Regions from separate parts of the Clostridioides sp. LIBA-7678 genome, predicted to be linked through region 2. Evidence: riboswitches for the same ligand, from Rfam matches in the RefSeq annotation. Region 2 holds a riboswitch; the other holds the start of a gene.
The links. A riboswitch is a leader RNA that binds a small molecule or an ion and turns the genes downstream of it on or off. The one in region 2 is predicted to bind glycine.

Region 1: another riboswitch for glycine. It lies ahead of gcvPA (aminomethyl-transferring glycine dehydrogenase subunit GcvPA); the one in region 2 lies ahead of ACTG46_RS13105 (GrdX family protein).

The regions. Positions count from the first base shown of each region.
Region 1 is NZ_CP196987.1:1,859,203-1,863,646, reverse strand. It holds gene gcvPB (aminomethyl-transferring glycine dehydrogenase subunit GcvPB) at 1-81, opposite strand, end outside; gene gcvPA (aminomethyl-transferring glycine dehydrogenase subunit GcvPA) at 81-2,555, opposite strand; glycine riboswitch at 2,673-2,761, opposite strand; glycine riboswitch at 2,765-2,869, opposite strand; tRNA gene ACTG46_RS09000 (tRNA-Leu) at 3,389-3,469, opposite strand; gene ACTG46_RS08995 (Na+/H+ antiporter NhaC family protein) at 3,579-4,444, opposite strand, start outside.
Region 2 is NZ_CP196987.1:2,754,356-2,758,799, reverse strand. It holds gene ACTG46_RS13110 (M3 family oligoendopeptidase) at 1-1,274, shown strand, start outside; glycine riboswitch at 1,604-1,714, shown strand; gene ACTG46_RS13105 (GrdX family protein) at 1,818-2,189, shown strand; gene trxB (thioredoxin-disulfide reductase) at 2,285-3,232, shown strand; gene trxA (thioredoxin TrxA) at 3,301-3,618, shown strand; gene ACTG46_RS13090 (glycine/sarcosine/betaine reductase component B subunit) at 3,887-4,444, shown strand, end outside.

The DNA.
Region 1 (4,444 bases), 900 kb from region 2:
ATCTATATCTAACTTTGGAAGTGAATATGCTTTTCTACCTTTTTTAGATATATCTATCAACAAACTATTATATTCTTTCATTATAATCCCTCCATTATTCCAACTAACTTATCTATTTCTTCTTTGCTTCTTTTCTCAGTCACACAAAGTAAAGTTGAATTTTTTAATTCTGGATAATTGTGTTCTAAATTATAACCACCTAATATATTTTCTTCTAAAAGTTTATTATTTATAGTTTCTACATTAAGATTTCCTTGTACAGTAAATTCTTTGAAAAATTTACCTTTGAACATTGGCTTATATTTCCCAGTTTGTATAAGTTTATTATAAGCATAATGTGCTTTTTTCATAGATTGCATGCCAACTTCTTTAAAACCTTCTTTACCCATAGTAGCCATATATATTGAGGCTACAAGAGCATTTAAGGCTTGATTTGAACATATATTAGAAGTTGCTTTTTCTCTCCTTACATGTTGTTCTCTAGTTTGTAAAGTTAGTACATATGCAGTTTTACCTTCTGTATCTAAACTTTGCCCAACTATTCTTCCTGGCATTTTTCTTGTATACTTAGATTTGCTAGCCAAAAATCCTACATAAGGACCTCCAAAATTGATAGGATTTCCTAATGATTGAGCTTCTCCAACAACAATATCTGCTCCTATTTCACCTGGTGTCTTTAAAACACCTAATGATATTGGGTCAACACTCATAATTAACATAGCCTTATTTTCATGAGTTATTTTTTCTATTTCTTCCATTTCTTCAATAATTCCAAAGAAGTTAGGAGTCTGTATAAGAACACATGCTGTATCTTTATCTACTGAAGCTCTTAATTTTTCTATATCTGTAATTCCATATTCATTACAAAAATCAATTTCTACTATTTCACAATCTTTATATTGCAGATAAGTCTTTAGTACTGATAAAGTTTCAGGATGTGTAGTTTTTGATACTACTATTTTACTTTTTCTCGTCTGGTTCATAGCCATTATACATGCTTCTATTGCAGCAGTTGCCCCATCATACATTGATGCATTTGCAATTTCCATACCAGTAATTTCTGCAATCATAGATTGGAACTCAAACACTACTTGTAAAGTCCCTTGACTTATTTCAGCTTGATATGGAGTATATGCTGTATAAAACTCAGATCTTGAAGTTATATGTTTTATAATTGATGGTATATAATGGTCATATGCACCAGCTCCAAGAAAACAAGTTAAATCTTCTAAACTTAAATTTTCTTCTGACAATCTTTTTACTATTTTACTTACTTCTAATTCAGATTTCCCACTTTCTAAATTCAAATCTCTTTTTAACTTTATTTCATCTGGTATATCTGAAAATAATTCATCAACTGAATTTAATCCTACTACCTTTAGCATTTTTGATTTATCTTCACTTGTGGCAGGTATATATGAAAATTTATTCTCTTCATTTGATATAGTATTATCTTTTTTATATTGCTTTTTGTAAAAAGGTTTCTTAACTATCATCGCAGGAACAACTTTTTTTCTTATTGCTATTCCTATTTCATTTCCTAATTTTGCATATTCAGAATCTATAATTCCCATACCTAAAATTTTTCCTGTTGTTGGGGATGCACATCCTGTTGTTACAAAACCTACTGTTTTGTCGCCAATCTTTATATCGTATCCATTTCTAGGCATCCCTTTACCTTGCATCTCAAAGCCTATTAATTTTCTTTTAGCTCCACTTTCTTTTTCTTCTGATAAGATTGTTTTCCCAACAAAGCCTTCCTTGTTTGTTTTTACAAAAATTGATAAGCCTCCTTCAATTGGAGATATATGTTCATTTATTTCATGGCCATACAGAGGTAGAGCTGCTTCAAATCTCAAAGTATCTCTACAGCCTAAACCAGCAGGACATATGTCTTCTCCTCCAGCCTTTAAAACTTCATTCCAAATTATTTCTGTATGTTCGCTTTTACAATATATCTCAAATCCATCTTCTCCAGTATATCCTGTTCTTGAAACTAAACAAGTTAAACCACATATTTTTGTTGATGGAATTGACTTATAAAATTTTATTGATTTTAAATCTATATCTATGATTTTTTGAAGAATTTCTTCTGCTTTAGGCCCTTGAACTGCTAGTTGACTAACTTCATTAGAAACATTTTTTATATCTACATGGTATCCTTCACTTTGTTTTATTATCCATGCTACATCTTTATCTATATTCCCTGCATTTATTACTAATAAATAATCTTCTTCACCAAATTTATATATTAATAAATCGTCAACTACTCCTCCATTTTCATAACACATAGGTGTATATATAATGTCATTTATCTTTAATGTGCTTATATCATTTGTAACTAAATTTTGTATAAATTTTTCTGAATCTGCACCTTTTATTTGTACCTCTCCCATATGAGATACATCAAATATACCTGCACTTTTTCTAACCATTTCATGCTCTTTATTTATTCCTTCATATTCTAAAGGCATTTCCCAGCCAGCAAATTCAACAAGTTTTGCTCCAAGCTCTTTGTGTATATTATACAAAGGTACTCTTTTCAATTCATTCATATATAACCCTCCCTATAAATTTAGACCCACTATATTTAAGTAATTTTGATATTATGTCCTGTACTTTTTCATAAAAAAAAGATATATCAGCATAGAAAATAATCCTAGCCTATATATCCCTGTTTGTATACCTGAAAGATTTAATAATTTAATATTATTTTGCTTCTTCGGTGACTTATAGTCTATTAACCTAAGTCTCTCCAGAGTCCCATCAATTAGCGATATATTTGCCTGAAAGTTTCTCTAAGAATTGGCATTTCTTAAATTGCTTCTTCGGCGCCTTTTTATATAAAGATCTCTCTCGCTAATCTCATTTGGAAATATTTATTTTCATTTTTATTGTATGAATATTTCAATTAAATGTCAACACATTATATTTATTTTTTTTTATGTATTAATTTTTTTGTTAAGTTTTTATTATCAATTATACTACTTTTATAATATTAACTTTTATACATATATGTTATATATTAATGTAAAATAATATATTTATTTAATTTATTACTAGCATGTCATATAAAACACTAAAAGTAAAGTTATATTGTAATTTACTATATTATGTTAAAGATATATTTATACATGCAATAGAATCGTTTGCAAATTTATCTTTGTGAAAAATAAGATTTTATCTTATTGACAAATATCTAAGAATTTATATGTAATTGTAATTTTAAACAACAAAAAAAGCACTCAATGTGCTTTTATATTTATTAATAAAATATCCTTAGAAATATATTCATATTATATTCGATTTATCAAAAAATAAAAACGGGATAGCCCACTCCGAAAGCCAGCAATCCCAGTTTTTTTCAGCACAACTAAGTACTGTAGAGTGCGGATGAAGGGAGTCGAACCCCCACGCCAATGGCGCTAGATCCTAAGTCTAGTGCGTCTGCCAATTCCGCCACATCCGCTTATTACTCTTTTATTTTACTATATTTCGCTATTATTTTCAATAACTTTTTAAAATTATCTAAAAACTAACAAAAGAATGATAATAAAAGGTGAAATTTATTTATATCTTTATTCTGCAAGTTCTATCTCTGCTTCATCAACTCTCTTACCAATTATTTGAATACCAACAAATACAGCAGCTATAGCTACTGGTAATACTATATATATTGGCAATCCTAATCCAGCTGGTATATATCCAAATACAATAGTGATTACTGCTGTAAATATAGCATATGGCATTTGAGTATTAACATGGTCTATATGATTACAACCAGCTCCCATTGAAGAAAGTATTGTTGTATCTGAAATCGGAGAACAGTGGTCTCCAAATATTGCACCTGTTAAGACTGCACTTGTACTCACTATTACATAAGACATATCAGGATTTAATGAGTAAGCTAGTGGTATTGCTAGTGGCATAAGTATACCCATTGTTCCATAAGCTGTTCCAGTAGCAAAAGATATTATTGCTCCTAAACCAAATATTAAACTTGGCAATAAGAATGGAGGTAGTGAACCTGATAATAAGTGTATCAAAAATTTAGCTGTACCTAATTCTTTTATTACTGAACTTAATGACCATGCAAGTATTAATATTACACCAGTTATTACTAAACTTTTCATCCCATCTATCCAAACATCAATTGCTTCTGACACTGTAAAAATCTTTTTAACTACAGCCATTATAATAGCAACTAAACTTGCAACAAGTGCAGATTGGAATAATGCTCTAGATGCATCAGATGCACTAAATGCTTCTTTTATTGCTCCAAAAGAATATGGTGAATTTGTAAATAGTTGTATTAGAGCTTTATCTTCACCACCCATTATAGACGTATATCCACTATAATAGAATGATGCCAAAGCAACTATTATTAATGTTCCTATTGGGATTATAGCATTCCACACACTCAATTTCACTCCATTTTTTGGTG
Region 2 (4,444 bases):
ATACTAAACTTTTAGCATCAGCACAAATAATGTTCGATGGAGAAGAAAGAAATTTATCTAGCATGGGAAAGTTTATGTACTCTAATTGTAGGAAGACAAGAGAATTGGCCAACAAAGCATATTATAATTTTTTTGAAGAAAATGAATCAAAATTTGATGACATATTTGATAAATTAGTTAAACTTAGAGATAAGATATCTAAAAAATTAGGCTTTGAAGATTTTGTAGAGCTTGGATATATCAGAATGATGAGAAGTGACTATAGAGAAGATATGGTAGAAAATATTAGAAAGCAAGTATTAAAATATGTTGTTCCAATGGCCAATGAGCTTTATAAAAAACAAGCTAAAAGACTTGGTCTAGAAAACTTAAGTTACATAGATGAAGACGTGGAATTTTTAACAGGAAATGCAAGATTAAAAGGTGATTCAAAGTACATAATTCAGAATGGGCAAAGGATGTATAGTGAACTTTCAAAAGAAACAGAGGAATTTTTTAATTTTATGCTAGAAAATGAACTTATGGATTTAGAAACAAAGAAAGGAAAAGGAGCTGGAGGTTATTGTACCTACATACCAGACTACAAGTCACCATTCATTTTTTCTAACTTCAATCAAACTTATGATGACATAGATGTATTAACACATGAAGCAGGACATGCGTTCCAGTTATACATGTCTAGATGGATTGATATGCCAGAGATTAATTTTCCAACACTTGACAGTTGTGAAATTCATTCAATGAGTATGGAATTTATAACATGGCCATGGATGAATCTGTTTTTTAAAGAAGATACAGATAAATATAAATTTACTCACTTGTCGACAGCCGTCAAATTTATACCTTATGGAATAATTGTTGATGAATTTCAGCATTATGTTTATAAAAATCCTAATGAGGATAAAGCAAAAAGAAAAGAAAAATGGAGATATTTAGAGAAAAAATACTTACCTCATAGGAACTATGACAATAATTCTTTTTTAGATAGAGGGTGTTGGTGGTTTAAGCAAGGTCATATATTTAAAAATCCATTTTATTATATAGACTATGTACTAGCTCAACTTTGTGCATTACAATTTTGGAAAAAAATGATTCAAGATAGAGATGCAGGATGGCAAGATTATATAAATATTTGTAGAGTTGGAGGAACAAAATCATTTTTAGATATTGTAAGTGTGGGAAATCTACATTCACCATTTGATAATGACTGTGTTAAGTCTATCATAGGGGAGGTTAAATCTTGGTTTGATGAAGTAAATGATAGCAAATTATAAAAAATTATGAGAATTTTACCATATAAAAAAGAAAAATTAAAGAATATGTAAAAATCAAAGGGATGATACACAAATAGTTATATTTTTAATCAGTTTGAGAAAGTAAACCAAAAAAGGTTTGTACTTAAAAAAAAAAGAAAATACAGGAAATATGCAATATCAACACTTGGAAAAAAAGTAAAAATGTATACAAAATACATATAAAAAAACTATTGCAAATTTTATAGAATGTTTATATACTTAAGTCAACAGAGATAGAAAAAAGCTATTTATAGAAAACAAAGGATAAATTGCTTAATTTTCAATTTTCTGATAACTTAATAATCCGGATGAAGAGTATGGGAGACTGCTTTATAAAAAGCGACCGAAGGGACAAATTTAATCCTATTTACCCAAAAGATTAGATGAAATTCTCAGGTAAAAATGACTGTACTTGGACGGGGCTCTGAAAATGATTTTAACAGGGAAGACAAATTGGGAGATTTGTTTTTCCTGTTTTTTATTTATCAAGTAATAAATAAAAGATTGAAAGAGAGTAAAAAAATGATAATAATTACAAATAATCCAAAAGTAAGAGAAGAAGTTCAAGAAAGAGAAGTTTTGTTTAAAGACACAACTTATATTGGTATCTTAGAAGCAAGTAGAGATTTGATACATGAAGGATATGAACTTTTATCTCATCCACTCTATGGGAGTGTAAAACCAAATGAAACACCTTATAGAACTATTATACTAAAAAGAGGAAATCGTTTGGATATAAACTCTTTAACCTTAATTGAAGAAGCAATCATCACTGCAAGTAAATTTCAGAATAATAAAAAGACTCCAAAATGGACAGAAAGTGTTCAAGACGACTTTAGAGTAATTGATTATGATATATTTTATAATACAATACAAAGAATGCAGTATGAATAAAAAAAATTGTTAAAAAGTTATTAAAGCAGCCTAAATATTAAATCTAATTTAATATTAAATAAAATGAGAAATCTAATTGGGGAGGATAAGTCAAAATGGAAAATGTATATGACTTAGTAATAATTGGTTCAGGACCAGCAGGGCTTGCAGCAGGGCTTTATGGGGCAAGAGCAAAGTTGAATACTCTAATCCTAGAAAAAGACAAAACTGGTGGGCAAATTGTAATAACACATGAAATTGCAAATTATCCAGGGTCAGTTCCAAATGCAACAGGACCAAGTTTAATAGCTAGAATGGTTGAACAATGCAAAGAGTTTGGAGCAGAAATTCTAAGAGATAACATTGTAGATACTGAGCTAGATGGAGATATAAAAGTTTTAAAAGGCCAAAAAGCAGAGTATAGAGCTAAAGCAGTAATAATAGGAACAGGAGCAACTCCAAGAAAAATTGGTTGCCCAGGGGAAAAAGAACTTACTGGTAAAGGTGTTTCATATTGTGCAACTTGCGATGCAGATTTCTTTGAAGACTTTGAAGTGTTTGTTGTAGGTGGAGGAGATAGTGCATTAGAAGAAGCAATGTATTTAACTAAATTTGCTAGAAAAGTAACAATTGTACATAGAAGACAAGGATTTAGATGTGCTAAGAGTGTTGAAGAAAAAGCAAAAGCTAATCCAAAGATAGAATTCTTATTAGATACAGTAATAGAAGAAATCAAAGGTGATGGAATATTAGAGTCAGTAGTATTTAAAAACAAGATTACTGGAGAAACTCATGAATATTTTGCAGATGAAGAAGATGGAACAATGGGAGTATTTGTTTTCGTTGGATTAGATGCTCAAACTGATTTATTCAAAGGTAAAGTTGATATGGACGAAAAAGGTTATATAATAACTGATGAAGACATGAAAACTAACATACCAGGTGTATTTGCAGCAGGAGATTGTAGATCTAAAACTCTAAGACAGGTTGTAACGGCAACTAATGATGGAGCAATTGCATCTATAGTAGCTGAGAAATACATTGATGAAAAGTTTGGAAATTAAAAGTCTGTAAATTAAATTTAATAAATAATATTTAAAATAAAATAAAAATTTCAAGGGGGAAAAATAAAATGTTAGATTTAGATAAAGCTACATTTGAAGAAGAAGTTTTAAACGCAGAAGGTTTTGTATTTGTTGATTTCTGGAGTGAAGGTTGTGAGCCTTGTAAAGCTTTAATGCCAGATGTTCATAAATTAGCTGAGACTTATGGGGACAAAATAAAATTCTGTAAGATGGATACAACAAAAGCTAGAAGATTAGCTATAAAACAAAAAGTATTAGGTCTTCCAACTATGGCTATATACAAAGATGGGGAAAAAGTAGACGAAGTTACTAAAGATGATGCTACAGTTCCTAATATAGAAGACATGATTAAAAAATATCTTTAAGATATTGGAGAAATATTAACAATAAAGTAAAAATATGTTTTAGTCTGAAGATAATAAGATAAAAGAGGTTTTTATATCCAAGTTTGTTAAAAAAATAATTTTAAATAAAATAATTTTTTTACAGTAAATATTTTTTAATAATATAACAAATATTTAAGACATAAAAATACTATATTATAAAATTATCTTTAATAAAAGTTATAAAATGATATAATTTTGAGAAAAACTCAAATGCATATACACAAATTAAATAACAGGAGGTGCAAGTATGCGTCTTGAATTAGGGAAAATCTTTATAAAAGATATTCAATTTGGTGATGTAACAGAAGTAAAAGATGGAGTATTATTCATCAATAAGCAAGAGATGCTACAAGAGATTGGTGGAGATGAGCATATAAAATCTATAGATATAGAATTAGCTCGTCCAGGTGAAAGCGTAAGAATAACACCTGTAAAAGATGTTATCGAGCCAAGAGTAAAAGTTGAAGGTAATGGGGGAATATTCCCAGGTATAATGTCTAAAGTTGACACTGTAGGAGAAGGAAAAACTCATGCTTTAAAAGGTGTAGCTGTTGTAACTACTGGAAAAATAGTAGGTTTCCAAGAAGGTATAGTAGACATGACTGGAGAAGGAGCTAAATACACTCCATTTTCTAAATTAAATAATGTTGTAGTAATAGCTGAACCTATTGATGGTTTAAAACAATATGCTCATGAAAAAGCTGTTAGAATGATAGGATTTAAAGCAGCAATGTATTTAGGAGAAGCAGCAAGAAATCTTACTCCAGATGAAGTTTCAGTATATGAAACTAAGCCTCTTCTTGAG